Regions from separate parts of the Rahnella sp. 1L-D-7-B-C2 genome, predicted to be linked through region 2. Evidence: predicted binding sites of a transcription regulator. Region 2 holds the regulator's gene; each other region holds the start of a gene.
The links. Region 2 encodes PurR, which represses purine synthesis genes. Its sites were predicted from a motif close to CANGCAAACGTTTGCNTG; they were not measured.
Positions count from the first base shown of each region.

Region 1: a site for PurR is predicted at 8,031-8,048, ahead of AC0Z7K_RS23065 (NCS2 family permease). Genes of this name have one in related genera too.
Region 3: a site for PurR is predicted at 3,133-3,150, ahead of AC0Z7K_RS23555 (nucleobase:cation symporter-2 family protein). Genes of this name have one in related genera too.

Region 1 is NZ_JBXAVQ010000027.1:4,272-14,202, forward strand. It holds gene AC0Z7K_RS23030 (amino acid ABC transporter ATP-binding protein) at 1-413, shown strand, start outside; gene AC0Z7K_RS23035 (LrgB family protein) at 545-1,234, opposite strand; gene AC0Z7K_RS23040 (CidA/LrgA family protein) at 1,227-1,649, opposite strand; gene AC0Z7K_RS23045 (LysR family transcriptional regulator) at 1,763-2,653, shown strand; gene cspE (transcription antiterminator/RNA stability regulator CspE) at 2,761-2,973, opposite strand; gene AC0Z7K_RS23055 (Na+/H+ antiporter) at 4,044-5,693, opposite strand; gene AC0Z7K_RS23060 (hypothetical protein) at 6,164-6,394, opposite strand; gene AC0Z7K_RS23065 (NCS2 family permease) at 6,546-7,913, opposite strand; gene AC0Z7K_RS23070 (glutathione S-transferase family protein) at 8,461-9,129, opposite strand; gene AC0Z7K_RS23075 (putative bifunctional diguanylate cyclase/phosphodiesterase) at 9,398-9,931, shown strand, end outside.
Region 2 is NZ_JBXAVQ010000002.1:304,416-314,346, reverse strand. It holds gene punC (purine nucleoside transporter PunC) at 1-175, opposite strand, end outside; gene punR (DNA-binding transcriptional activator PunR) at 312-1,217, shown strand; gene AC0Z7K_RS05050 (S6 family peptidase) at 1,275-5,147, opposite strand; gene purR (HTH-type transcriptional repressor PurR) at 5,521-6,546, opposite strand; gene cydH (cytochrome bd-I oxidase subunit CydH) at 6,880-6,969, shown strand; gene AC0Z7K_RS05035 (C40 family peptidase) at 7,136-8,050, opposite strand; gene AC0Z7K_RS05030 (Grx4 family monothiol glutaredoxin) at 8,513-8,860, shown strand; gene rnt (ribonuclease T) at 8,970-9,686, opposite strand; gene gloA (lactoylglutathione lyase) at 9,790-9,931, opposite strand, start outside.
Region 3 is NZ_JBXAVQ010000029.1:7,330-17,260, reverse strand. It holds gene AC0Z7K_RS23560 (AsmA family protein) at 1-1,533, opposite strand, end outside; gene AC0Z7K_RS23555 (nucleobase:cation symporter-2 family protein) at 1,684-3,078, opposite strand; gene gltS (sodium/glutamate symporter) at 3,317-4,528, shown strand; gene AC0Z7K_RS23545 (PTS sugar transporter subunit IIC) at 4,595-5,920, opposite strand; gene recG (ATP-dependent DNA helicase RecG) at 6,142-8,223, opposite strand; gene trmH (tRNA (guanosine(18)-2'-O)-methyltransferase TrmH) at 8,220-8,918, opposite strand; gene spoT (bifunctional GTP diphosphokinase/guanosine-3',5'-bis pyrophosphate 3'-pyrophosphohydrolase) at 8,924-9,931, opposite strand, start outside.

The sequences.
Region 1 (9,931 bases), on a different contig from region 2:
TGCGTAAGATGCCGAAGAAAGAGGCGGAAGAACTGGCAATGCACTATCTCAAGCGCGTGCGTATCGCCGAACACGCCCATAAATTCCCCGGCCAGCTCTCCGGCGGCCAGCAGCAGCGCGTGGCCATCGCCCGTTCGCTGTGCATGAAGCCGAAGATCATGTTGTTCGACGAACCGACGTCCGCGCTGGATCCGGAAATGGTAAAAGAAGTCTTAGACACCATGATCGGGCTGGCGGAAGAAGGCATGACGATGCTGTGCGTGACACATGAGATGGGATTTGCGCGGACGGTGGCAGATCGGGTGATCTTTATGGATCGCGGGGAGATCGTCGAGGAAGCGCCACCGCTGGAGTTCTTTGCTAATCCTAAGTCAGCGAGGACGCGGGAATTTCTGTCACAGGTGATTCACTAATCTTGCTCCTTCACCTGCGAAGGGGAATCCGGGAGGGGTATTAAAGACAAAACAAGAAGTTAAGCACGTTTCAACTTTAGTTTTGACCTTAATACCCCCCTTTCCTTCGCAGGGGGAGGGAGCCTTAATCATCACCACATCAGCACCCCAATCGCCGGTGCAATCACTACCGTCACGACTCCCGCCAGCATCATCACCAGACTCGCCACGACGCCCTCTTCAGCCCCAAGTTCATAGGCTCTCGCGGTCCCCGCACCATGCGACGCAGCCCCAAACCCGGCGCCTTTCGCCAGCCCGCTTTTCACCGCCAGCCGCAGGAACAATATATCGCCGACGGCCATGCCGAATACGCCGGTGATCACGACAAACAGCGCCACCAGATCCGGCTGCCCGCCCAATTGTTTTGCCGCAGCCAGCGCAAACGGCGTCGTAATCGAACGTACTGCCAGACTGCGCTGAATTTCTTCAGGCAGCGTCAGCATTCTCGCCAGCCACACTGAGCTGCTGACCGCCACGACGATAGCGGTCAGCACGCCCGCGCTGAGCGACATCCAATGACGACGGATCACCGCCATGTTTTCATATACCGGCACCGCGAAGGCGATAGTTGACGGCCCGAGCAACCACAGCAGCCAGTGGGTTTCGCCGATATAGTCCTGATATGTCGTGTGCGTCACCACCAGCAATATCACCAGCACGATCGGCGTGAACACCAGCGGCATCAGCAGCAACGTGCGGCGCTGGCGATAGAGTTTTTTGTTGGCGTAGTACAGGCCAAGCGTGATGACAAAACACAAAATACTGATGAGCAGATCAGTCACGAGAGGCCTTCCTCGCCGCCAGACGCTGTTCCAGCCGGTAAACCCGATCGACAACTAACGCCGTTGCGCCAAGTGTCAGCACAGTGCTGATGCCAATCACCAGAAAAATCTTCCAGCCTTCGATCATCAGCAACTGCGCGTAATTCACTACCGCGACCACCGCGGGCACGAAGAACAGCAACATTTCCGCCAACAGCCAGCGCGAACCGGCTTTGACCCAGTTCAGCGGCAATATGCGCAACATAATCAACAGCAGAAGCATCAGCATACCAACAATGTTGGCGGGTAACGGCAGATGCAGCGCAGTGACAAGACGGTCGGCAATCACAAATAAAACCGCATATAAAACCACCTGAACGGGGATTTGACAGCGAATCAGCAGGGACGGCGCTTTAGTGCGCAACGCCAACAACATGGGAACGACCTCGAAAGGCGAAATAAGAGAAGAAATGAAGTATACGCTGGCAGGAAACCGGTAAAGAAATGAATTAAAATCATAAAAATGATTCCAAAACGGAATACTCAAAGATGGACGTTCGTACGCTGCGTTATTTCGTCGAAGTGGTCCGCCAGCAAAGCTTCACTCGTGCGGCGGAAAAACTGTTCGTCACCCAACCGACTATCAGCAAAATGCTGCGGCACCTGGAAGAAGAGCTGGAGTGCACACTGATTGTCCGCGATGGACGACGCTTACGCCTGACCGACAGCGGTCAGGCGCTCTATCAGCGCGGGCTGAATATCCTCGAAGAGTTTCGGCAACTGGAGGCCGAACTCGAGGACATTAATTCCCTGAAATCAGGCCACCTGCGGCTGGGCATTCCGCCGATGGTGGGCACACAGATCGCGCCGCTGATCGGCAGTTTCCGTCAACAATATCCGGGCATCGAACTGGTCATCTCTGAATTTGGCGGGCTGACTGTGCAACAGGCAGTAATCTCCGGCGAACTGGATCTGGCGCTCACCGCCCTGCCCGCCGATGCCGTACCTTCTATCGCATCGCTTCTTCTCTTCAGCCATCCGCTATGCGTAGTGGTGCCACGCACGCCGCACTGGCAGAAACGCAATAGCATCGCCCTCAGGGAGCTGGCGGAAGAAAGTATTCTGATTTACAACGAAGATTTTGCGCTTTACCGGCAGCTGATGGACGCCTTTGCTGCGCAAGGTTTCATTCCGAAAATCGCCGCCCGCAGCGGGCAATGGGACTTCCTGGCTGCGATGGTGCAAACCGGCATGGGTGTGGCGATCCTGCCCGAACCCATCTGCCAGCGACTGGATAAAAATGAGCTGATGTGGCTGCCGCTGGTGCCTTTGATGCCGTGGCAGCTTGGCCTTATCTGGCACGACGGTAGTTACCTTTCCAACAGCGCGCAGGCGTGGATTATGTTGTGTAGGGATTACTGGAAACCGGCGCAAGGCTGATATAAATGAAAAAACCCGCTCAGGGCGGGTTTTTTTATCACTATCACTTATCTGCTCAGGCTCAGGACCTTCATCGCTGTCGCAAGTGTTAGCGTAATTATCGGCAATTAAAGCGCGATAACATTAGCTGCTGACGGGCCTTTAGCGCCGTTCTCGATAGAGAACTCTACTTTTTGGCCTTCGTCTAAGGTTTTAAAATCGCTGCTCTGAATGGCGGAGAAGTGTACGAACACGTCTTTGCTGCCGTCTTCAGGAGTGATGAAGCCGAAGCCTTTTTCAGGGTTAAACCATTTTACTAAACCAGTCATTTTGTTAGACATAGATACTTCCTTTCATTTTTTTGAGCCGCTTATGCAGCAAAGATGGCCTGTTTTGCAGAGATTTACTTATTGGGCACTTAGGAGGAGGCTCATGAAGAAGGGTATCTAGGATAACGCTTGAAATGAGGACTGCTTTACTAAAACTGCTTTCATAAGGTCTGTGTTCCAAACCGATGGCATCATAATAGGCCTGGTTTGATTTTTTAAGCAAGGATTAATTTTTGATGAATAACTAAGCAGACAAGCGGTCGAAGCACTAACCAGGATGAGGACAGGGGGAAATTCAGTATTGATGCAGAAACAATAAAAGCCCTGACCATTGCAGTCAGGGCTTTTAAGGTACTACGAACTTAAGATTTAACATTAATGGACTTACGAATTATTACTGCTTATGGTACTACTTTTAAATGCACACGTTTACCAAGATAATATCGGGTTAATACTAACTAAAACCTCCCTCTATTTCCCATTTAAACCACACCAATCCGATAATAAACTCGAGAATGGCACCTTAAACAAGTACATTTCCCCTCGCGACATATATTTTTGATGCATGGCCTTACTTTCGTTGCGATGACTTAACTAAAAAACCCAAAACCAAAATCGCAAACAATTACTTTTTGTATCATGGCCTTACATCGTCGCGCTATCGTCACTACTTTGCGATTTAATCTATCAACTACAGAGCCTTAAAGCATTGCCGATATAAGATTTTTAGACTTTTCTTAATATCGGACACCCATACAAAAACACTTCGTGGCCTTTATCGCAAATAACACCTTACACATATCTAAAACTTATCAACTACAACAGCAAACTAGCGTATCGCCGCTGTTGAAGGCTAATTTACGGATTTTTGAAACAGTGTCAATACTGTTATTAATAACATGTTTTTATTAACATGTTTTTATTAGCAGCATGCGTTAATCGTCGCGTTTTAGGATGCTGCTTATTCCTTTACCCTTTGGATACACCCGTGAAGCTAATGACGCAGATTGCCCACAAAATGTCAAAACGACAGGTGATGGCCCGCTTGCTAAAGCGGGCTTTTTACACTCATCCGGTGGACGTTACACTTCTTTTTCCACGAGGAGAGCTTCCAGCAAATCGAGATCGTGCAGCAGTTTTTGCAGCGTCTCGTTGCTGATTTTTTGCGTGGCGCGCAGGTGATACAGCTCGCCACGTTCAGCGCGCAGCGCGGTCAGGCGGAAACGACGCTCGAGGTTTTCGAGCTTCAGTGCGGTTTCCATATCATCACGGTTTGCCGTCCTTCGCCGCAGTGTCCCGATCACCCGCGAACTGATTTCCTTCAGCGTTTGTTCATCGATGTTCTCTTCGGTATCGGCCGCCAGACGTTCTTCCATCTTGTGCAGGCTTTCGATCGCCACCTCCGCCGCGATGGATTTCGCCATGCGCTCTTCTTCGCGATACGCAGAGCCATCGGCGACAACCACGCCTTTGAGCAGGAATGGCAACGCAATTACACCGGCAATCAACGAGAAAAGAATGACGCCGGTCGCCAGAAAGACCAACTGATAGCGCGACGGGAAGGCAGAACCATCGGCCAGGAACAGTGGAATCGAAAGCACACCGGCAAGGGTAATTGCCCCACGTACGCCGGCAAACGATGCTACCCACAGCTCACGCGTGCTATAGCTGCCGAAAAGTAGCGGTTTCTTTTTCAGGAAACGGTTGCTGAAGTTCTTCATCACCCACAGCCAGACGAAACGCAGGATCAGCAGCGCGAAGTAGATAATCCCGACGTCGGCGAACAGGTGCCAGGTCACGATAGACGGATCATGCGTTGCCTGATCGATCGAGTTTTCCAGGATACCCGGCAGTTGCAGGCCCAGCATGATAAACACCATGCCGTTGAACACAAACTCAAGCATCGCCCAGACGCTGTTGGCACGCAGACGCATCGCCAGTGGCGCGTTACGGATAATGCCGGACTGGCTGATGGTCATACCGGCGGCGACGGCGGCCAGAATGCCCGATACACCGATGTGTTCGGCAATCAGATAAGACGCGAATGGCAGCAGCAGCAGGAACACGATTTGCGTGGCCGGGTCATCTCCGCTCCAGCGGCTCATGATGCGCAGCGATTTACTGTACAACCACGTCACCGCGACACCGGCCATCAGGCCGCCGATGGCGACTTTCAGGAACTCGACGCTCGCCCCACCGACGGTGAAGATCATCGTGCCCATTGCCACGGCAATGGCGAATTTCAGCGACACCAGACCGGACGCGTCATTCATCAGCGCTTCACCTTCCAGCACGCTCATGATCGATTTCGGTATGCGGCCCTTGCCGACAATCCCGCCCAACGCCACGGCATCGGTCGGTGACAGCACGGCGGCCAGCGCAAACGCAGCAACCAGTGGAATATCCGGCACCATCATATATATCAGATAGCCGATACCGACGACGGTGAGCAGCACCAGTACCAGCGCCAGCCCAAGTATTTCGCGCCCGTGGTGGAGGAATTCACGGGTCGGGGTTTTCCAGCCATCCGCGAACAGTAACGGCGGAATGAAGAGGACTAAAAACAGTTCCGGGTCGAAATCCACGTGCAGACCAAAATTCGGCCAGGCCAGTAAGGCACCGACGGCGATCTGCATTAATGGAAGAGGAACCTGAAACGGCAACATTCTGGTTACGACACCGGAGAGCGACACCACCAGAATCAAAATCAGAATGGTAAAGAATATTTCCATGCTTTCCTTAGACTCTTGTTTTTATGATTTCAATCAGACGGGGTCTGACACGTACAGGGGGAATAGTAGATCAAAAAAAGCGTACTTTTAAATCAGAGCGTGCTTAAAGCCGCTTTTAAACCCAAGTCAAGGTACCCAGACTGGCTTCAAGGTCAACACCGTGGGCTCGCCGCCCACACTGGCCTTAAGGGCGGCTTTAAAAGCGGATCGCGTAAGTTTCGGTTTCTCAATAGCAGTGATCTCTTAACTCGTCGCGACGAAACCGCCCAAAGAGGGCCAGGACGGGCCCTCTTTGGAATCTCCACGTCTTTTTAAAACACGCGCTATCGCTGGAACGATGGCCGTGTTCTGTAATTAACGCGTGTGGCGCAAAACCCTGCCGCTGCGCAGTTCCCTCGCTCGGTCTTCGAGCCTTAGGTCTCGAAGCCGCTCCGTTCGGCAGGATTTTTCGATCGCGCCATCTCAACATTTTAAAAAACAAAACCAGAAAATTTGCACAGCGTATTTGGGTTTCTGAAATGTTCTGAGCCGGTGAGGTTGTGACCTAGAAAGCTTTGGCCGCTTTCAAAAATCACGCCGGAGGGAGAGGTGGAAAACCGCGCGGCTTTTTTTGCGCGGGTTGTAACCCGACCGGAGGGCACCGCGCAGCGGCGAGATTTTGCGGCAATCACAGAAGTCGCTGAAACATAGCCCGTCAGCATGGCACATGTTTGAAAAAGCGAGGGGAGTGCAGAGGGGAAAGACTTTCCCCTCTGCTCGGTTTAAGTGCGGTAAGTTAAGCGATCACCGTTATTGAGAAACCGAAAACTTCTCGACCAAAAAATTAAGCCCGCCAACTGCCCGGACAGGCACTTAGATAGCCCATCCACCCGCATAAAACACCACCAACGCCACCGCGATGATCACCGTCCCGACGTTAAGCTTGCGCCATTCCCCCGAGAAGATACGGCCAATCACCAGCGCGCTGAAGCCCAGCATGATCCCCGTAACGATGTTGCAGGTCAGTACGATAAATACCGCACATAACAAACCCGCCATAGCATCGACAAAATCAGTGAAATCCAGTTTGTTAACGTTGCTCAGCATCAGCAGGCCGACGTACATCAGCGCTGGCGCGGTAGCGTAAGCTGGCACCAGATAAGAGAGCGGAGACAGGAACAACATCAGCAGAAATAACACGCCGACAACGGTGGCCGTCAGGCCGGTTTTACCGCCCGCTGCCGTACCTGCGGCAGATTCGATATAGACCGCAGCAGGAGAGGCGCCAACCAGGGAAGCGAAAATGCTGCTGACGGAGTCGGCTGTCAGGGCTTTACCGCCGCTGATGATCTGACCCTTTTCGTCCAGCAGATTAGCCTGCCCGGCGACAGCACGGATGGTGCCGGTGGCGTCGAAGACCGCCGTCATCACCAGCGCCAGAACGCTAGGCAAGACTGCCGCTTTCATCGCGCCCATGATGTCGAGATCGAAAATCACTGATTTGCCATCCGCGCCCGCCAGAGAAGGCATCGCGAACAAGCCCTGATATTTCACTGCCGGATCGAAAATCAGACCGATAATCGAAATCGCGATGATCACCAGAAGAATGCCGCCCGGCACGCGCAGTTTTTCAAGGCCGAAAATCACCGCCAGACCTAGCAACGTCATGACCACAGGGAAAGAAGTGAAGGCACCCAGCGCGACAGGCAAACCGTCTAAAGGATTTTTCACTACCAGACCGACACCGTTGGCAGCGATCAGCAGCAGGAAAAGACCAATACCGATGCCTGTCCCATGCGCAACGCCCATCGGCAAATTGCGCAATATCCACGAACGGATCCCGGTGACCGAGATAATCGTGAACAACACGCCCATCAGGAAGACCGCGCCCAGCGCAACCGGCACACTGATGTGCTGGCCGAGCACCAGACTAAACGCAGTGAACGCCGTCAGCGAGATGGCGCAACCAATCGCCAGTGGCAGATTTGCCCACAGCCCCATCAGCAGGGAACCGAAACCGGCGACCAGACAGGTCGCGACAAACACAGCGGTCGGAGAGAAACCCGCTTTGCCGAGCATAGACGGCACCACAATCACCGAATACACCATGGCCAGGAACGTCGTTAACCCGGCGATCACTTCCTGACGCACGTTACTGCCACGCGCACTGATTTTGAAATAAGCATCAAGCGGGCCCTTTGGCGCAATCGCGCGGCCCGTTTGAGGTTGTTGACTCGACATGGAAAATCCTCTGGATGTCTTTACTGAATAGCCTGCGTGGTCATTATGAAACCGTTTCTTCACGTTCGCTTCCCTACCTGCCGTGATGAAAACCGACAAAACCGGCCTCAACACCTCAGGGCAAACGTTTAACTCACATCGCGTATGGCGGGACTAAAATTTGGCGCAAACGATTATCCGGCCTCTTATACCCTCTTTTCAACTCCGTTTGCCGACAATTTACCTTTGTCCGGTCAATAAAAATGCAGATTTGCTGCAAATTTAATCCTGTGGCGATTTACTGAACGGTATCGGTTGCGCATGCAGCAACGGTAATGGAGAAATCGCGGGGATGGAAAAAGGAAGGAAGGCGGTATCAGAATTGAAAACTGACGCTGAAAAAGAAGAAAGAAAACCAGAACAGCGATCCAAGAAATGAAAATCAAAAAGTAGCATGATTGTTTTTAAGGGTTATTTTTAAAAGCGTTCATTAAGTAAAATACTTTACTGATGAACGCCCGAAATAAACATAACAGCAGTGTTAAAACTCAGCGATGTTTAAAAATGCCTAACGCATTATCGTAAATGGCCCTCCAGTTTCCAGGGCTTTTTGATAAGCCGGACGCGCCGTGACATTGGATAACCACGCATTCAGATGAGGATATTTGCCCAACCCGGCGCGCGCATTGATGGCTTCGACCGGGAAACTCATCTGTATGTCAGCCGCGCTGAACTGATAACCCGCGAAATAAGGATGGGTGGCGAGGTGTTGCTCGAGGTAATCCATGTGAGTCACCAGCTGCTTGTCGATGTAATTTTTCTGCACACCCTGCCCGATAGCACCGGCAATCGGACGGATCAGCCACGGCATCGGCGGCTTACCTAATCGGCCAAATATCAGCTTCATGACCAGCAGCGGCATTAGCGAACCTTCAGCATAATGCATCCAGTAACGGTATTGCTGGCGCTCGGCAAAGGCGGTCGGTTTGAGCAGCCCTTCTGTATCATAAACTTCCTGCAAGTATTCAATGATTGCGCCCGACTCGGCAAGGATCAGCCCGTTGTCTTCCAGCACCGGTGATTTTCCCAAAGGATGCACTTTTTTGAGTGAAGCGGGCGCCAGCATGGTGGATTTATCCCGCTGATAACGCTCAATTTCATAAGGAACGCTCACTTCTTCCAGCATCCACAGAATTCGCTGTGAACGTGAATTATCCAGATGATGTACTTTAATCATAATTCTGTTCCATCCCGTGACGTTTAATTATTTGTTAACTATAGACAACAGTTTCGCTCTCTGTTTATCACGCTTTTAAAAACCCCGCATTTCACAAGTGTAATTTTGTGGCTCTATTTTTTTATTTGATTAAATTCACTTACAGATTAATCTTAATTACACGAAAAACTCTCTCGTGACTTCATTCGCGTTTAATAACTCTATTGCGATTATTGCCGAATATAAAAATAGCCCGTCGTTTTTGACCCCTGCTTGTGTGGAGCCTTACATGTTTTCCAGTAATTACAACAATGTGCTGGTGATGTTCTCATTCATTGTTGCAATGCTTGCCTCTTATACCGCGCTGGATATGGCGGGTCGGGTCGCGACCACTCAGGGAAAGGCCTCCCGTCTCTGGTTAACCGGTGGCGCTATCGCCATGGGGATCGGTGTCTGGTCGATGCACTTTATCGGAATGCTGGCATTCAATTCAACAGTATCAATGGGTTATGACCCTCTCATCACCTTATTTTCCATGCTCATCGCCATTATCTCTTCCGCCTTTGCGCTGTGGCTGGTGTGCCTGCAACAGCTGCCGATGATGCGCTTACTGGCCGGTTCATTGCTGATGGGTGGCGGGATTGCCGCGATGCATTACACCGGCATGGCGGCGATGCGCATGATGCCCGCGATCGTATACAGCATACCGTGGGTGATGGTTTCTGTGCTGGTGGCCGTGGTGGCCTCGGGCGCGGCACTGTGGATGGCGTTCCATTTACGCCAGCAGTCGCCGAATGTGCGTTTGTTGCGCATCAGCGCGGCA
Region 2 (9,931 bases):
GTTGCCCGACAGCGAAACCGCCAAGGAAGATACTCAGGCTGGCGCTGATCATGCCCGGACTGGTCATCAGGCTGGTTTGCATTGCGCTAAACGCAGGTAAATACATATCGGTGGCTAAAAAACCGAGCATGCTCAATCCGGCGAGATAGAGCATAAATCCAAAGGAGGGTTTCATTTTTGTCTCATTAATGTGTTTATTGCAGATGATTTGGCGCAGAAATAGGTTCGGATGCGGAGTTTAACGCTTTGATAACAGTCTTGTGAAACGCTAATATTTGCAGTCTGCTATCAAAAAAATTGAAGGCTAACTGATGTGGTCCGAATATGCACTTGACGTTGTGGATGCAGTAGCACGAACCGGCAGTTTCAGCGCCGCGGCGCAAGATCTCCACCGTGTGCCTTCTGCTATCAGCTACACTGTCCGTCAGCTCGAGCAATGGCTGGCCGTTCCACTGTTTGAACGGCGGCATCGGGATGTGGTGCTGACTCCGGCAGGGAAGGTTTTTGTTGATGAAGCGCGGATTCTGACAAAAAAAATGATAGCCACGCGGCGTCAATGTCAGCAGGTTGCCAACGGCTGGCGCGGCGAACTGCGTGTGGCGGTGGACAGGATTGTTAAACCGGTCAGAACTCGCCGTCTGGTATTGGATTTTTACCGGCATTTCCCTGATACCGAACTGATTATCCATTCTGAAGTGTTTAATGGCGTCTGGGATGCGCTTGTGGATGGCCGTGCGGACGTCGCTATCGGTGCAACGCGCGCCGTTCCGGTTGGCGGGCGTTTTAGTTTCCGCGATATGGGGTTTATGGACTGGCACTGTGTGGTCAGTCCGCAGCATCCGCTGGCGCAACATACCGGTGCGCTAAATGACGAACAGCTGCGCCCTTATCCGGCGCTGTGTCTGGAGGATACCTCGCGGACTTTACCCAAGCGCGATACCTGGACGCTGGATAACCAACGGCGTCTGGTGGTGCCTGACTGGACCTGTGCGCTGGAGTGTCTGACTGAGGGGTTATGCGTGGGTATGATGCCGGTTCATCGCGTTATGCCGTGGATTGAACAACAAAAATTACAGATTCTCACGCTGGAGAACAGATTTCCGGACAGCCCGTGCTGCCTGACGTGGGATCAAAGTAACGCGTCGCCATCGCTGGCCTGGTTGCTGGAATATATGGGCGATACACAAACGATGAACAGCGAATGGCTGCGCGATTAGAAAATAAAACTCCATCTCTTTACGGGATGGAGTTTTACTTACTTGGTGAATGTTCTATTAGAACGTCACTCTGATACCCGCATTGCCCTGCCACGAGTTAATGCCTTCATCATCACTGCTCAGACGCTGCTGATACTGGAAACCGGTGTTCAGAGAGATGAGTGGTGTTATTTCAGTAATAACACCGAGGTCCACAGTCGCCGAACTTCCCGGTTTTCCCATATCAAATGTTGAAGAAACATCGTGATTACGGGCGCTGCCAACCCACACATCTGGCGTATCGCTGAAGTCCTTAGTGAGATAAGCGTTGGAATAAAGCATCATGTTGCCCACGGCGCTGTTACTCAGTTTGTAACGATAACGCATACCTGCTTTTCCTGTTGGACGGACAATATTGTCGTAATGAACGTCAACGCCATCAATGTCAGTGAAGTCATCCACACTTAGCATCTGGATGCCTGCACCCAATACTGGCGCAACTTCATGATCGCCAAAGACAAACGGATAACTGCTTTCCAGTGTGCCACTCCAGGAATAAGCATCAATGTCTGCTACTTTTCCACGCGCATCGGTCGAGACATCGCCATCGTATTTGGTAAAGTCCGCACCGAGGTCGAATGTCCAGCCACTTTGATGATGGAATGTCATTAACGAAGTCAGCCCGTAGGTTTTGTAATGGCCTTCACTGTTACCGTCTTTTGCATCCGGAGTAACTTTCAAATCCGCATTGGAAATGGCTAAATTCCACGCCAGGTATTGCTCGTCGGTACCCAGGTGCATCACTTTGCCGCCTAGCATCCAGCCTTGTTCTTTCTGGGTGTAATCATATCCGTAGTCAGTAAAACCCAGTGATGAGTGATAGTTATCTTCACCATTGATGTACTGGAGCCAGACAGGGTAGTGCTCGCTTTCGAGTCCTTCCATCGTGGAGGTGTGCGCCAGATTCTGGAAAGTCTGGGTCACCCGGCTGTTATAGCTGAGCAATGCTGATGGCAAGGACAAGTAAGAAGGAACCTGCGGTACAACGGCCAGTCGGCCCGGTTGTACCGGGGCAACAGGAGTCGGGTCCGGAACAACGTCAGGCACATCCGGAGTCGGGTCCGGAACAACGTCAGGCACATCCGGAGTCGGGTCCGGAACAACGTCAGGCACATCCGGAGTCGGGACTGGAACAACGTCAGGCACATCCGGAGTCGGGTCTGGAACAACGTCAGGTACATCCGGAGTCGGGTCTGGAACAACGTCAGGTACATCCGGAGTGGGATCTGGCAGTGGTGCAGGTTCATCACCCTCGGTCAAATAACGTGACTCCAGACGATAATCCCAATATTGATTTCCTTCGCCATCAACCAGACGCTCTGACGCATCACTTTTACCAGGGGCAAACGTATAGAGGGAATACTGCCAAGGCCCGTTTGCGACGTAACCATGCTCAAGCTGGAAACTGTCTTTCGTCGACGTTCCGCCAACCTGAACAAGTGATATCCCTTCGGCAGAGCCGGCTATGCCGCTATTATTCACGTCGGTCATATAACCATCACCCGACAAATCAACATGTAACGTGACAGCCTGAGCTGTATCTGCGTTTCCTGAAATCAGTAACGTATCGCTAGTTGATTGCTGCTCTTCCATCCGGGTACGCAGATAGAGGTGAGTATTATTACCGGCTACGAAATTACCATTAACTCCCTGAGAAGCGGGGGTAAAATCCCTTTCTGTGAGTAAGTTTGGCTCATCATCAGGGCGCAGTATGACATTATCACCCAGTGTGAGATTATTCATGGTGGCCTCACCCGATAGCTCAGTCGCATCGTGCAAAATCATGTCCGAAGCGACAGAACCCTCCAGATTTAGCGTCCCGCCATAAATTTCAACGCCGCCGGTTAGGGTATTTTCGCCAGTCCAGTTCAGGGTGTCGTTGCCGTATTTTTCAAGCGAACCTTCGCCTGAAACTTGACCATTCAGCCAGCTATCAGCTGTGCCATCGGTGCTTGTCAATGTGGTAGTGTCATTGACGACCACCAGTTTGGCTTGCTTATCCAGTTCAATATCACCGGTGAAGTGCGTTTTACCAGTCATTTGCATGCTGGCGCGGTCTGCAAGTGTCACCTTGCCGACCATCGAAGCATGTTCGTTCAGGACAAAATCAGCGTCACTTTCAACCAGCAAATGATTCACATGATAACTTTCACTGATCCAGTCATCAGTGATGACCGTACCGGCCGCATGAGGAGTCACTCGCCCGCTGAAGATCGCAGTACCCGCACCCACAGTCATATCATTAACATCCACTCCGCCAGCAAAGTTCCAGCTATTATCTCCTGCCGGAACATAGTCAATATTAAGCGCATCAGGATGTTCCGACGAGCCTAAATGGCCGACAAAAGTCTGGGAGGTAGTGTTGTTTAGCGTCAACGTAGATTGTTCAGCATCGTTGGTGTTAGCGATAATCGCACCATCGTCATTATGATTTATGGTCGCGAAAGACATATCATAACCATTAAGGTCAAGAGTGCCCCCGCGCGAACCAAATTGAATCTTGTCACCGGTAATTTGGTTTTCTCCACCGAGTTGAACAACCGGACGGCCGCTGACCAGCGTAATGGTGGAAAATGCCTGACGCTTGTTGTTCTGGTCAGCTTGTTGGGCCAACACCACGGTACCGTCGCCGACTCGCAGTCCACCCTCATTAACGCCGGTGGCATTCACATACAGAGTACCTTCACCGATTTTATGCAGGTTATCGCCTTTAAGGCCGTTAACTTCCCAGTCAACCGTTTTATCAGCATCCACTTCGACACCACCACCAACCCATGTGGCATTAGCACCTGCCGCGGAGGCAACGCGGTAATCATTGGAAAATTGAAGCTTACCCGCGCCAAGATTTACGGAAGAATCCAGCACAAGCAGACCGCCTTCGCCATTGAAGCGAAGATCGTGTGTTGAGTTCAGCTCAGCATTGCTCGCCTGAGTGGGCAACGCATAGCTAACACCGTGCCATTGCCACTGAGAGCTCCCCTGAGTAATTGCCGTTTTCCCCCAGTGAATATCGCCGTCGGCAGCAATATCGTTGACATCAGGGTCAGTGTTTGCAGCAATTATTGACTCAAGATACGCAGTTTGCATGTAAGTTTCGTAGGACACATAATTGCCATATGGCATTGTTCCGCTGTGGCGGTCGTGAAGGCCTGCTAATTTCCATTGTTTATCCACACTGTCGTAGACATAAGTCGGACTTCCACTGTCACCGGATGTACCTGCAGTGGACAGTGGTGTTAGATTGGCGTCATTTGGGCCGGCGTTCGTCCAATAAAGCCATTGATCGTTTTCCATTGGGTTAACAACCGTTCCCCCTGATTTCCAGGCGTAAGAAATGGCTAACGAGTTTGCCTGCCCTGTGACAGGGTCAACCTGATATTGATGCCCTGTACCTACGCGTGCTAAATATTTATACCTTTCACGATCGCTTCTCAGTTCAGTCTGTGAAACATAAGGCACAGTAGCGGCATCAGTGACGACTTTATTCAGACGCGGGGATTGAAAATCTTGGGGCGTATCTGCGGGATATCCTGGATCATCATTTCTGGCAATAAATTTATAGCTGTAAGCGTATTTAGCGCCATTGCCGAACTTGCTCGATGTGAACTTGGTATTGTGCGCAACGCTGACGATATAGGACGGCGCTACGAGTGTTCCCGTGGCGTAATCATCCGTAGAACTGAAATCAGGCATTGGGAAATTCAATATGCCCGCAGATGTTCCATCCAGTTTAAACACTTCTATATTTTCTGCTCCGGGGGTATATTTACCTTTGTTTTCAGCGAAGTCCCGGTAGTCTTGTACCGAGACATCTTCACGCATTATTCCTGCATGAGTATTGAAAATAGCGCAAGAGATCAGTGTTGCGAGTAAACTTGGCTTCCATTCCATTAAATTTCCTTACTTCCTTTTAAAAGACGCAAGATATTAATTGAACCTTATTGGGAAGTGAAATTATAATTGTAAGGGCCTGTTCAGGCGGGTGGTATATAATACCTATTCATTTGAAATGTATAATGAAATATCACCTCAAAATGTTTTTTATATCATTTATGTTTTACAAATAACTCACGTGTATAATATTACGGTTAATTATCAATTGCGGTGAATTAATGCGCATGGCAAATGAATTCATATAATAATTAAAAGGGAAAACCTGATTTTCCTTAAACAACATTCACTTTAAATTAACGTGCTCGTAGCGAAATAACGCCTGCAAAGGCAGGCGCAATAAGGTATTAACATCAGTTATAACAGGCAAATATTAACGGCGATAGTCACGGTACGGCCCGTCAGCCACCGAGCGGCGTTCTACCAGTTTCGGATGTACCTCGATGGTCTGCGATTCTTCACGCTTACTGACGATGCGATCCAGCAACATCGTGAAGGCCATTTCGCCCAGGCGCTCTTTCGGCTGATGCACCGTGGTCAGCGCAGGTGAGAAGTAACGGGCATTGCGAACGTTATCATATCCGATAACGGAAATGTCCTGAGGAACGCGTAAACCAAACTCATCGGCTGCACAAATCGCGCCCATCGCCATGACGTCGCCGCCACAGAAAACGGCGGTCGGGCGTTGTTTTTGCATCAGGATTTTCTGCATCGCCTGGTAACCTGACTCAGGTTCGAAATCACCCTGAACTACCCATTCTTCACGCAAAGGAATATTGGCTTCCGTCAGCGCTTTCACAAAACCCTGAAAGCGGCCACCGCCGGTGTTACGCGCCAGCTGCCCTGGGATCACGCCGATATCGCGATGACCGCGTTCAATCAGATAGCGTCCGGCCATGTAACCACCTTCAAACGCATTATCGATAATGCTGTCGGTGAAGTTTTTACGCGCTTCGCCCCAGTCCATGACGACCATTGGGATTGACCGGTATTCTTCCAGCATGTTCAGCAGTTCATCAGGATATTCCGCACACATCACCAGCAAACCATCGACACGTTTTTGTGCCAGCATCGCCAGATATGCCTGTTGCTTATCCAGATTGTTGTGTGAATTACACAAAATCAACGTATAGCCTTTGGAGAAGCAACTGTTTTCCACGGCTTCAATCACTTCTGCAAAATAGGGCGCTTCGCTCGAGGTCGCCAGCAGGCCGATCGTTTTAGTGTTATTGACCTTCAGGCTGCGTGCGACGGCGCTTGGCGAGTAGTGCAAGTCTTTGATGGCCAGCAGAACCGCGGCTTTAGTGTCTTCGGCGACGAAACGTGTTTTATTGATGACGTGCGACACGGTTGTGGTGGAAACGCCAGCGCGCTTTGCGACATCTTTAATCGTTGCCATGTAAGGAATGACTCCTGAACTCACGTGTTTCAGCACGTTAGCATTATGTTAATCGTTTGCTTGCGTGGATTTCACTGCGAGCTAATAAAAAGGCAGTGAAATCGTTGGGTGAGTTCGTCAGAGTGAGGCGTAAAGCGCCCTCGGGAGAAATCGACCGGCACACAGGCGTGGTAACCGACAATTTTCTCTTATATTGCAGGAAAGTGGAAGTGTTATTGTAGGTTATCGGGCATGAATCAACGCGGGATTTTAGACGTGAAGTATGAGAAAATGCGTTGGCACACATTTAGTGTGGCTAAATGAAGCGCCACAATTGATCTGTAAGGGGGTTTTATGGACCGCAATCTAAAATTGTCATTAATCACCACGGTTTGCGCTTTGCTTGTGATTGTCGCTTTCAGCTTCACCGCAGTGATGAACTAAAAGACGCGCAAGTCAGGCAATAAAAAGGGCGATTACCTGTTACAGGAATCGCCCTTTTCAATTTTACGCAGTGACCTTTAGCGCCGATACTCTTCCCTGCAGAAACGCTTCGTTAAATGCTATTCAATGGCTGATTAGCGAAACTTCAGACTTAACGAACTGTTTATTATCGGATCGTTTTCGGGGTCATTACCCGACGTGCGCCTACGTAATGGTCTTGCCAGTAATCATCGCCCAGAGAGGTGATTTTGATGTCTTCACCGGTACGCGGTGACTGAATAAATTTGCCGTTGCCAACGTAAACCCCGACATGGTCCGCGGCTCCGCGGTTATTGATTCTAAAGAACACCAGATCGCCCGATTCCAGCTCGCCGCGTTTTACCGGCGCTGCGTCGCGCAGGTGGTACATTTCGTTGGCCGTGCGCGGCATCTTAATGCGAATCAAATCTTTGTACGCGTAATAAACTAAACCACTGCAATCGAATCCCGTATTAGGTGAGGTGCCACCCCAGCGATAAGGCTTGCCAACCTGATGCATCAGCTTTGTCATCGCCGTTTGCTGCGCATGTTGATAACGTTTCTTATGCGTCGCACTTAATGTAATCGGCTTACTGTCTTCTTCAACTAACTTTTTACCTTTGCGGTGTCGACCATAAGGTTCTTTCCTGCTGGCCTTTGTCGTGGTGTTTTTTGCCAGAGCCCGGGTTTTAGATTTCTTATCGGCTTTGCTTTCGGCCCGCGTGGTCTTGAGTGTTTTTTCTTTTTTGCTCTCAACGTGGGTTGCGGCCCGCGTCGTTTTTAGGGTTTTTTCTGACGAGGTTTTTCGCTTAACCAGCTCTGTGCTTTTGACTCTCTTCTTCGTATTCTTTTCGTGGCTCTGTTGTTCTTTAACCGGTGCCACTTTAGTTTTTTTAGTGGTTTTGGCCGCTACCGTTTTTCGCTTTCGGCGTTCTTCAGGGGTAACCTGATTAACGTGACTCTTTTTCTGATCGGCCGTAACGCGGGTCTGCGGTGAGGCCTGGGCTATATTCAAAAATAGCTGGGTAAAGAGCAGCACAAAAAGCGTGAACAGTAAGCGCATAGCTTCGTTACCATGAGTGGTTAGGTTAAACATCAGAGATGTCAGAGTATTGCCTAAAAGAACCAGACAAAACAGCACGAATTGCCTCGATTCTAGATCATATTGTGAGAAAAAGTTAATAGCTTTTTTTATGCTGAAATAAACGCCATTTTTAGTTAAAAAAATGACCACTTTTCAGTATGTTAATATTTGCGTGAAACCATGGTGAATTGCAAATCCGGTGTTAACCCGGCCGGCAAAAATGTTATTCTCCATGAATCTTTTATTTTGTGAGCCCTAACGCAGGCACCGAAAATAGTGAAATAAAATGCCAGTATTGAGAAAGACCCTGCAAAAAATGGCGTTTTTATCTGACTGCTGCCATCGTTACAATAGAGGGTAGTGTGATTCAGCACCGTTTTTGAGTGCTGCGCGTGAAGAGTAATGACCGTGACAGCCTGTACCGGCTTGAGGAAGCAAGAAATGACCACTCCAACTATTGAAAAAATTCAGAAGCAAGTTTCTGAAAACCCGATTCTGCTGTACATGAAAGGTTCTCCAAAACTGCCAAGCTGCGGTTTTTCTGCACAAGCTGTGCAGGCGTTGTCTGCCTGTGGCGAACGCTTCGCGTACGTTGATATCTTGCAGAACCCGGACATCCGCGCAGAAATGCCTAAGTTTGCCAACTGGCCAACGTTCCCACAACTGTGGGTGGATGGTGAACTGGTCGGCGGCTGCGACATCGTCATTGAGATGTATCAGCGCGGCGAACTGCAACAGCTGATCAAAGAAACGGCTGAGAAATATAAATCTTCTGAATCTGAAGAGTAATCAGCAGAAGTCATTGGCTGCCTGAGCGGTGGTGAATGAAAGTGAAAAGAGCGACATTGCGTCGCTCTTTTTGTTTTTATACTGGCAGGATTTGCACCGATTAAAACTGTTACTGCTGATTTTCTTCCGATGCGGTTTCATCTTCCAGCTCTTCGGCGTTCATCGCCAGGGGCCAGCCACCTAAACGTTTCCAGCGGTTCACCAGCTCACAGAACAGTTCTGCGGTGCGTTCGGTGTCATACAGGGCAGAATGCGCCTGACTGCTGTCGAAAACCATGCCCGCGCTGATACAGGCCTTTGCCAGCACGGTCTGCCCAAGAACCAGCCCGCTTAATGCGGCGGTATCAAACGTGGCAAAGGGATGGAACGGGTTACGTTTCAATCCGGCGCGTTCGGCAGCGGCCATCAGGAAGCTGTGATCGAAATTGGCGTTATGCGCCACGATGATCGCCCGGTTGCAATTCTGCTCTTTCATCCCTTTACGGATGACTTTGAATATCTCATGCAGAGCATCGTATTCACTGACCGCACCGCGCAGCGGATTGGTTGGGTCAATCCCGTTAAAAGCCAGCGCCTCGGGCACCAGAATGGAGCCTTCAAACGGCTCAACGTGGAAATGTACGGTCTCGTCGCTTTCCAGCCAGCCGTCTTCATCCATTTTCAGCGTGATTGCCGCAATTTCCAGCAGCGCATCAGTTTTGGCGTTAAATCCGGCAGTTTCTACGTCGATCACTACAGGATAAAAACCACGGAAACGGCCTTTCAGCGCGTTAATGTCACTATTCTCGGCCATTAGTTTCTTATCTTCATCGAATTCAGCGCACATTATGACAAATTTTGCCGCCACTTGCAGGCGTGAGGTAAACATTCGGCAATAAAGCGGGCAATAAAAAGGGCGCTTTCGCGCCCTGAAGCCAGTTAGCAACGTATCAGTTGCCCAGACCCTGACCTGCATGTTTGGATTCGATCAGCTCGATTTTATAACCGTCCGGATCTTCCACAAACGCAATAATGGTGGAGCCGCCTTTAACCGGGCCCGCCTCACGGGTGACTTTGCCACCGGCGTTGCGG
Region 3 (9,931 bases), on a different contig from region 2:
GTCAAGCTGCAGATGCGGCCATCCCCAGTTTTCCAGTTGATTAGCTGGCACGGCGCGCCCGGTCATTTTCACCGAGAACTGGCGCTGTGGTTGCTGATCCACCGTCCCGGTGGCTTCCAGCAATCCCTCTTTAGTGAACGCGCTCAGCTCAGAAATATTCACCTGACGGTCACTGGCCTCCAGCGTAATGGAAGGGCGGCGCACGTCGTTCCGGTTGAACGTCGCTTCGCTGGCGTTCAGATTCAGCTTACCATTCCAGATCCCCCACTGGTGATTACGCGCCAGCAGCAGATTGTTACCCAGCCCATCCAACGCCGTTAGCTGGAAGGGGAAATGTGGATCGATATCAATGATCAGGTTTCTGTTGGCAATAAACCGGCCAATCGAGATTTCAGCCAGGGAATCCGGCAGTGGCTGTACCCAAAGTTGTCTCCAGTTTTGCGGCAGCGTGTATTCCAGCCCGGCGACAGAAAGCTCATCAAGTTGCAGGCGTTTATTGGCGCGGAGCCAGTTGCCGGTGGTACGCAACAAACTGCGCTCCCAGCGTGCCGTAGCCTGCTTGATAGAAATGCCTTGCGCAGTCAGATCGAGATTGATGATCGGATCCTGAATATGCAAATTGCCGTTAATCATATCAGTCGCGTTTAGCGAGATTTCGCCGTCATTGCTTTGCCAGTCGCCTTTTTCCAGCGTCACATCCTGTACGGAAAGATCAACATCGCTGAATGCCCAGTCGGTTCCCTGCAAACGGGCGTCGATCAGATCAAGCCGTTCGATGGTGACTTTTGGCAGCGTCTGGAAATCATCGAAAAACTCAGAAAGCGATTTGGATGTTTGCAGGCGCACATTGCTCAGGCGCAGGTTTTCGATATTCCAGCTGCCATCCGCTGCCTGAGTGGCTTTGCCGGTGAGCTGACCGCGCGCTAAATCACCCCCAAAATTGCCCAGCGTGAGAATTTTATTATTCAGGTTACCCTGAATCAGGACGTTTTCGGCGGGAAGCCCGTTGACGGTAAGGTTCGCCGCACTGAGCTGAAAATCCGCTTTATCGCCCAACAGCTGGAGGGGGTTGGGTTGCCATGGGGAAATCCCGGCATTGATCTGCTGACCCTGAATCTCCAGTCCGGCGGCGTTTCCGGTCAGCGCCATTTTGCTCAGTTGCAGCGTATTGGCCTGAAAAGGCAGGTTCATGGCGGAGGGGCTGACGTTCAGGCGTCCGTTAATCAGCACGACGCGATCGAAAAAGCGCGGTTCAGTAATCTGACGCCAGCTTAAATCGAGATCGACTTCACCGGCGCTGAGCGTTTCAGGCTGATTTTTCTGCCCGAAGATGACATTAGTGAGCGTCACCCGCCCCGGCGTTGACCAGTCGTGGTCCAATTTTTCGACGGCGAGCCGGTAATCACTGTTATCTGTGACCCAGGTACTGAGTTTACCCGCCGCCCAGCGGGTCTGTAATAGGACGTACACCAGCACAATCGCCAGTACCAGAAGCAGGACGAACGTCAGCAAAATTTTACCGATAAATCTCATCGTCTGGGGCCTGTAGCGTGAATTAGGGATATAGGTTCTCTGTTTATGCCGCAAACAGCGAAATTTCTCAACAGCTTAGCAGACTGCAGACAATAAAAAGCGGCAGGGGTTCCGAACCACCTGCCGCCGTTGCATGCGTATTACAGTCGGTTATGACTTTTCGTGAGGAAAAACCAAATTCAGAACAATCGCAGTAATCCCGCCTGCAGCAATCCCGGAGGAGAGCAGGGTTTTGATCCAATCTGGCGCGAATTGCAGGATCAATGGCTGCTGGGATACTCCCATGCCGACTGCCAGAGACAGCGCCATGATCATAATCGCGCGGCGGTTCAGACGTTCACGGGAAACAATACGTACACCGGAAGCCGCGATGGTACCAAACATCACGATGGTCGCGCCGCCAAGAACCGGTTCAGGGATGTGCTGAACGAATCCGGCAACCGCAGGGAAAAGTCCCAGGACAATCAGCATCAGCGCCACGACAAACCCTACATAACGGCTGGCAACGCCGGTCAGTTGGATTACGCCGTTATTTTGGCCGAAGCAGGAATTCGGGAAGGTATTGAACACCGCAGAGAGCATGGAGTTCAGGCCGTTGGCCAGCACGCCGCCCTTGATGCGCTTCATGTAAAGCGGGCCGCTGACCGGTTGCTCGGAAACGTCGGATGTCGCGGTGATATCACCAATAGTTTCCAGCGAGGTGACCATAAAGATAAGCATCAGCGGGATCAGAAGATTCCAGTCAATTCCCAGACCGTAGTAAAGCGGCGTCGGGAAGGTGATCCCGCTGGTTTGTGACGAGGGTGCCACGGTCGGCAACATCCCCATCATCCATGCGGCCAGATAGCCCACTGCCATCGCAATAACCAGCGAGGCCACACGCAGGTAAGGGTTACGCTGACGATTGAGTAAAATAATCACCACCAGAACCACAGCGGCCAGCATCAGGTTTTTCGGTGCGCCAAAGGTGTGGTCGCTCATCGCGGCATATCCGCCACCGATGGATGTCAGACCGACCTGAATCAGCGAGAGGCCGATAATCATCACTACAATCCCGGAAACCAGCGGGGTGATCACGCGCCGGGCGAGGTGCAGGAAGCGTGAGAGAATGATTTCAGTACAAGACGCCAGCATCAGCGTCCCGAACAATGCGGCCATCATGGTCGGGACATCGGCACCGCCATTTTTCAGCGCCAGACCGCCCATAATCAGCGGCGAAACAAAGTTAAAGCTGGTGCCCTGAATCGAGAGAAGTCCCGAGCCCACCGGACCCCAGGTTTTAATTTGTAAAATGGAAGCCAGACCAGAGGCAAAAAGCGACATGCTGATGATGTGCTGGGTGTCCTGCGCGGGGAGCCCCAATGCCTGACAAATCAGTAATGCCGGGGTGATCACGGCTACAAACATCGCCAGCAAATGCTGGCAGGCGGCAAATAACGTCTGAGGAATTGGGGGGCGGTCTTCGAGCCGGTAAATCAGTTCACTTTTAGTCTGGCGGGAAAGGTCGGATTGCTGTGTTTCTTGTTCTGCTGTTTGCGTACTCATGTTGTGGCATTCCAATAAGCGGCAAAGCGGGCATTTTTATTGAAATCGACAATAAAAGCAATCGTTTGCTAACACGGATTTGTCGTCATTAATTTGAGTTAATGGGTTTGTTAAGCCCTGTTTTTCTTGCGTGATTTAGCGTTATTGACTTCTAATTCATCCTCTGGGGAAAAATAATGAATTGAGAAATCTATAACTCAATAATTTTATTGGATTTATTACAAAATGGAGTTCGTGAATGATTCAGCTCGATACCTACGGCACGCTGGTGGCTGCCACGCTGGTTCTCCTTTTAGGGCGCAAATGCGTTCAGTCGATTAACTTTCTTAAAAAATACACCATTCCTGAACCTGTCGCGGGCGGTTTGTTAGTTGCCGTTGTGCTGCTGATCGCCAACCGGATATTTGGCTGGGAAATTGGTTTTGATATTTCGTTAAAAGAACCTCTGATGCTGGCATTCTTTGCCACCATCGGTCTTAACGCGAATCTGGCCAGTCTGCGTTCCGGCGGAAAAAGCCTGATGCTGCTGGTGTTTGTCGTCGTCGGATTGCTGTTGCTGCAAAACGTTATTGGCATAGGCATGGCAAAAATGTTGGGAATGGATCCCCTGATGGGGCTGCTGGCCGGTTCCGTAACGCTGTCCGGCGGCCACGGTACTGGCGCAGCTTGGAGTAAGGTGTTCATAGAACGCTATGGCTTTGAGAATGCCACCGAAGTAGCGATGGCCTGTGCGACATTCGGGCTGGTGCTCGGCGGCATTATTGGCGGGCCAGTGGCGCGTTATCTGGTGAGTCACTCTTCAACGCCTAACGGCTCGCTTGATGATTCAGCCGATCCGAGCGCATTCGAAAAACCTGCGATTGGCCGCATGATCACTCCGCTGGTGCTCGTGGAGACTATTGCGCTGATCGCCATCTGTCTGAGTGCAGGCACCCGTATTTCCGAACTACTGCATGGCTCCGCTTTCGAAATTCCGACCTTTGTCTGTGTCCTGTTTGTTGGCGTGATCCTGAGTAATCTTCTCGCATGGTTGGGTTTCTACCGCGTATTTGATCGTGCGGTCTCGGTGCTGGGCAACGTCAGCCTGTCGCTGTTTCTGGCGATGGCGCTGATGAGCCTCAAACTCTGGGAAATGGCGTCGCTGGCGTTGCCGATGATGGCCATCCTGCTCGTGCAGACTATCGCGATGGCGCTTTACGCGATTTTCGTCACCTATCGCGTGATGGGCAAAAATTACGATGCAGCGGTGCTGGCAGCAGGCCACTGCGGATTTGGTCTGGGCGCAACGCCAACAGCGATTGCTAATATGCAGGCGATCACTAACCAGTTCGGTCCTTCACATCTGGCATTTTTAGTTGTTCCTATGGTCGGCGCGTTTTTCCTTGATATCGCCAATGCCATCGTCATTAAATTGTTCCTGATGCTGCCGGTCTTCCCGGCAATTGCTTAACTGCTTGAACTAAATAAGGGCACAAAAACCCATGTTTTTGTGCCCGATTCATCACTCCAAATTTGCTTAATTTGCTGCGTCAGCTTGCTCAGTAAAGACTTTTTCGGCTTCCGCTGCTTTCTCCTGAGTCAGTAACTGCTTCTCGTAGACTTTGAAGAATGGGTAGTAAATCATCATAGACAGCGCCATCAGCATGATGACCAAAATCGACACTTTGAAATCCCAGCCCATCGCCCAGGCTGCGCCAATCGGCGCCGGGGATGTCCACGGAACCAGTGAGATCATGTGCGGGAGAAGATCCGTGGAAACGGCCAGATAAGCGATCACGGCATTGACCATCGGGGCCAGCAGGAACGGGATGAAAAATACCGGGTTCATAACGATTGGGGTACCGAAAATCACCGGCTCGTTGATGTTGAAACAACTCGGCACCAGACTGAGTTTCCCCATGGTCCGCAGATGCGCTGACTTGCTGCGACAAAACAGCAACACCAGACCGATTGTCGCGCCAGAACCGCCAATGACGATAAGGAAATTCCAGAACGCCTCAGTCATGATGTGCGTCATCGGCAATCCGGCGGCCAGCGCGGTCTGATTCAGCCCGAGATTGGTCAGCCAGAATGCCTGTAACATCCCTGAGACAATCGCCGAACCGTGGATCCCGGCGAACCATAGGAGATGACAAATCAGCACCGCCACCAGAACGGCCGGAAGCGAGTCGGCGGCAGAAATCAGCGGCTCAAACAACGCCATAATGGCCTGCGGCAGCAGCATATCGAAGCCCGCCTGCACCAGTAAGCTGATCGGAAACAGCGTAATCACCAGGGCAATAATCGGGATCAGCAGATCAAATGAATGTTTAATGTTTGAAGGTACCTGCTCAGGAAGCCGTATGCCGATATTGTATTTCTTTAGCAGCCGCGTCAGTTCGGTGACATAAATCGCGACCAATATAGCGGTGAAAATACCTACACCGCCCAGCGCCTCCGTTGACATCTTTTTATCAACCTGTGGCGCAGCGACTAACAGGAACGACATCAACGACAGCATCGCGGTCATAAAGGGGTCAAGTTTGTAGCTTCTCGCCAGATTGTAGGCAATGGACGCCGCGATGTAGATCGACATGATGCCCATCGTCATATTGAACGGTGTCAGTATCTGAAGCTCATATTTCGCTGATAACGCCAACCAGCTGCGGGCAAATCCCCAGGAGGATTCCGGCGAAAAAGGAGGATGCACGAAAACTAACAGAAACGAGCCAACAATCATAAACGGCATTGCTGAAATAAAGCCGTCGCGCACCGCCATAACATGACGTTGAGAGGATAAGCGGGCCGCGAACGGGCTGATTTTTTGTTCAATAAACTGAAACAGAGACTGGCTGATGCTCATAATGATATTGGCCTTATGGTGAAGGAATCACACAGGGTTGCCTTAATTATCATCAGTGTAGATGTGGGATGTGAAACCGGTTACAGACTTTATGTGAGTCTGTGAAGGTCATCAAATAACCAGGGAAGAAAGTGGTTAAGGATGATTTTCTAACAAAACTCTGAGGAATAGTTGCTAAGGAAGCATCATTTTTAATGATGTTTTGGCAGAAAAAGGCGGGATCAGGCGTTGGTATAACGCACTCTTTCCGGCAGCCAGCGTTCAATCAGCGCTTTGGCATGATCGGGGAACTGTTGCTGAAGATAGCGCGCGATGCGCTGCACATCTGGGATCATTGCCTGATCGCGCAGCAAATCGGCCACTTTGAATTCGGCGCTGCCGGTCTGACGGGTACCCAGCAATTCACCCGGACCACGAATTTCTAAATCCTGCTGAGCAATCACAAAACCGTCATTACTGTCGCGCAGTACCTGCAAACGCTTCTGAGCCGTCTTGCTGAGCGGCGTTTTGTATAACAGTACGCAGTGGGAAGCTACCGCACCACGGCCAACGCGGCCGCGTAGTTGATGCAGTTGCGCCAAACCCAGACGTTCCGGGTTTTCGATGATCATCAGGCTGGCATTCGGCACGTCGACTCCCACTTCAATCACAGTCGTTGCCACCAGCAGCTGTACTTCGCCTTTTTTGAACGCCTGCATGACGGCTTGTTTTTCCTGAGCCTTCATACGGCCATGAACCAACCCGATATTCAGTGCAGGTAGAGCTTCTTTCAGACCTTCCCATGTGGCTTCTGCCGCCTGCGCTTCCAGCATTTCTGATTCTTCGATCAGCGTACAGACCCAATAGGCCTGACGATTTTCCAGCTCACAGGCGCTTTTAACGCGGCTGATTATGTCGCTGCGTCGTGTATCCGCAATGGCAACGGTAGTCACCGGCGTGCGTCCCGGCGGTAACTCGTCAATCACCGAGGTATCCAGATCGGCGTAAGCCGTCATCGCCAGCGTTCTTGGGATGGGCGTAGCGGTCATGATTAACTGATGCGGATGGAAGCCTTGCTGTAACCCTTTTTCCCACAATGCCAGCCGCTGATGAACACCAAAGCGGTGTTGTTCATCAATGATCACCAGAGATAACGAGGAGAAAAGCACCTGTTCCTGGAAGATGGCGTGAGTGCCAACCACCATGGATACCTGGCCGCTGGCAATCGCTTCCTGCTGTGCCTGCCGGGCTTTGCCTTTTTGCTTACCGGCCAGCCAGCCAACCTGAATTCCCAGCGGTTCGAACCACTGGCGAAAGTTATTGGCGTGCTGTTCGGCGAGTAATTCCGTCGGTGCCATCAGGCCTACCTGCTGCCCCTGCGCGATGGCGCAAAGTGCGGCGAGGGCAGCGACCAGCGTTTTACCTGAGCCGACATCGCCCTGGACCAGACGCATCATCGGATAACTTTTTGCCAGATCCTGCTCAATTTCGGCCACAACGCGATCTTGTGCACCGGTAGGGCTGAACGGAAGAGAAGCGAGGAACTGTTTTTTCAGGCGATCGTCGTGATGTAACGGCAACGCTTTATAACTTTGCGTACCTGCGCGCACGGCCAGCATGCTGAGATTATGCGCCAGTAACTCTTCCATTATCAGACGGCGCTGTGCCGGATGATGACCTTTCTCGAGGTCGGCCAACTGAATGTCTGGTGGTGGACGATGGAGAAGATGCAGCGCCTCGGGCAACGAAATCAACGAGCGACTTAGCTCTTCCGGCAATAGCTCGACGACAGGAACGGTATCAAGCAGCTCAAGCGCCTGATCGGTCAGTTTGCGCAGCGTCGCCTGACGAATGCCTTCAGTGGTTGGATAAACCGGTGTCAGCGATTCCTGCAAAACGACTTCGCTGTTTTCGCCCTGAATGCGGTATTCGGGATGAATAATTTCTGCGCCAATCGTGCCGCGTTTGATTTCGCCATATGCGGTCACGCGTCGGCCTGCGGCCAGACTGTTTTTCATCGCGGCATTGAAATTGAAGAAGCGCAGTGTGACCAGCCCGGTGCCGTCACTGATCTGGCAGGTCAGCATTCTGCGACGACCAAAGCTGATGTCACTGCGCAGCACTTCACCTTCAATGGTGGCAAACAGTCCGGGTTGTAAATCGTTTATGGCGTACAGACGGGTGCGGTCTTCATATCGCAGGGGAAGGTGAAGCAGTAAATCCTGAATAGTTTCAAGGCCGAGCTTAGCGAGTTTGTCTGCCTGACTGGCTCCGACGCCAGAAAGTGACGTGAGTGGGATAGCGTCGAGCAGGCGGCCTTTCATCTTTTTTTGACCGTCATTTGCATCGCCGTCCACCATTCGTCATCAGCAATAATCTGACCGGTTTCATCAATGAACGGGCGAGGTAACTTCTTTCTTTTCGCCACGTTAGACAGAACCGGATAGCCACCTTCAAACAGCAAACGCTGTTGTTCTTTCTCGCTCAACACGGTGCTTTCGCGACGATACATTCCGGCATTTTCGCGCTGGCGTTGGGCTTCATAAAGAATCAGGGCCGAGGCCACTGAAACATTTAACGACTGCACCATGCCAATCATCGGAATGATGATGTCGCTGTCTGCCAGTGCGAGTGCTTCAGGCGTAATGCCGGTTTTCTCCTGACCCAGTAAAATACATGTCGGAAGGGTGTAATCAATCGCGCGAAAGTCGACGGCTTTTTCAGAGAGGTTTGTGGCTAAGATTTGCATGCCCTGCGCCTTCATTTTGGCGACGGCATCTTGAATAGTTTTGTGTGTTTTGACCTGAACCCAACTGTTGCTGCCTGCGGCAGAAGAGACCAGCGTTTTCATTCTTGTCGTCGGCCAGACTGCATGAATTTCATGCACGCCAACAGCATCGGCGGTGCGAATGACAGCAGAAACGTTATGTGGTTTATGCACCTGTTCCATACAGACTGTGAGGTCTGGCTGGCGGGCCGTCAGCATTTCACGAATACGTGCATAACGTTCTGGGGTCATAACAATCAGTTTCGGTTGCGGGTTACTTTGATAACGTCCGGCATGATACGAATTTTACGCATAATATTCGCCAGATGAACGCGATCGCGGGTCGTCAGGCGGATAAAGGCGCTGTAGACACGGCCGTCTTTTTCTTCCGTGCTCAGACTCTGGATATTCGACTGCGCAGCGTTGATCGCTGCGGTCAGGTTGGCCAGAGCACCCTGATGATTGAACATATCGACTTTAATTTCAGCGATAAATTCCTGATCGGTTTCCTGATGGTCATCCCAGTCAACCGCCATGAATTTCTCAGGTTCTTTCTGATAGCCGCGGATATTGCGGCAGGATTCATGGTGGATAACCAGACCTTTGCCAGGACTGATGTGGGCAATGATCGGGTCACCTGGAATTGGGCGACAGCATTTGGCGAAGGTAATCAGTACGCCATCCGCGCCTTTAATCGGCAGATTGCGTGTGCCTGAGCTCGCCATAGAAGACTGGTCACCCATCAGATTTTTAGCAACAACAACACTCATCGCGTTACCGAGGCCTATTTCAGCCAGTAAATCATCCATCGCCGTGAGCTTCATACGATCCAGCTCATTTTTGATGTTCTCTGGTGGAATGTCTGACAGTTTCTTACCAGCTCCCAATGCATGATTCAGCAGGCGACGGCCCAGAGAAACGGAGTCATCACGTTTGAGGTTCTTGAGCATCTGGCGAATTTTGGCGCGTGCGCGCGAACTCACCACAAAGTTTAACCATGCGGCATTCGGGCGGGCACCCGGAGCAGTAATGATTTCGATAGTCTGGCCGCTGGTCAGCGGCTGTGAAAGCGGATACGGCTGGCGGTCAACGCGTGCACCTACGCAGGCATGACCGATATCGGTATGCACAGCATAAGCGAAGTCGACCGGTGTCGCACCCGCAGGCAGTTCTACGATTCTGCCTTCCGGCGTAAAGACGTAGATCTCATCCGGGAACAGATCTGATTTCACGCTCTCGATAAATTCAAATGAGTTACCCGCACT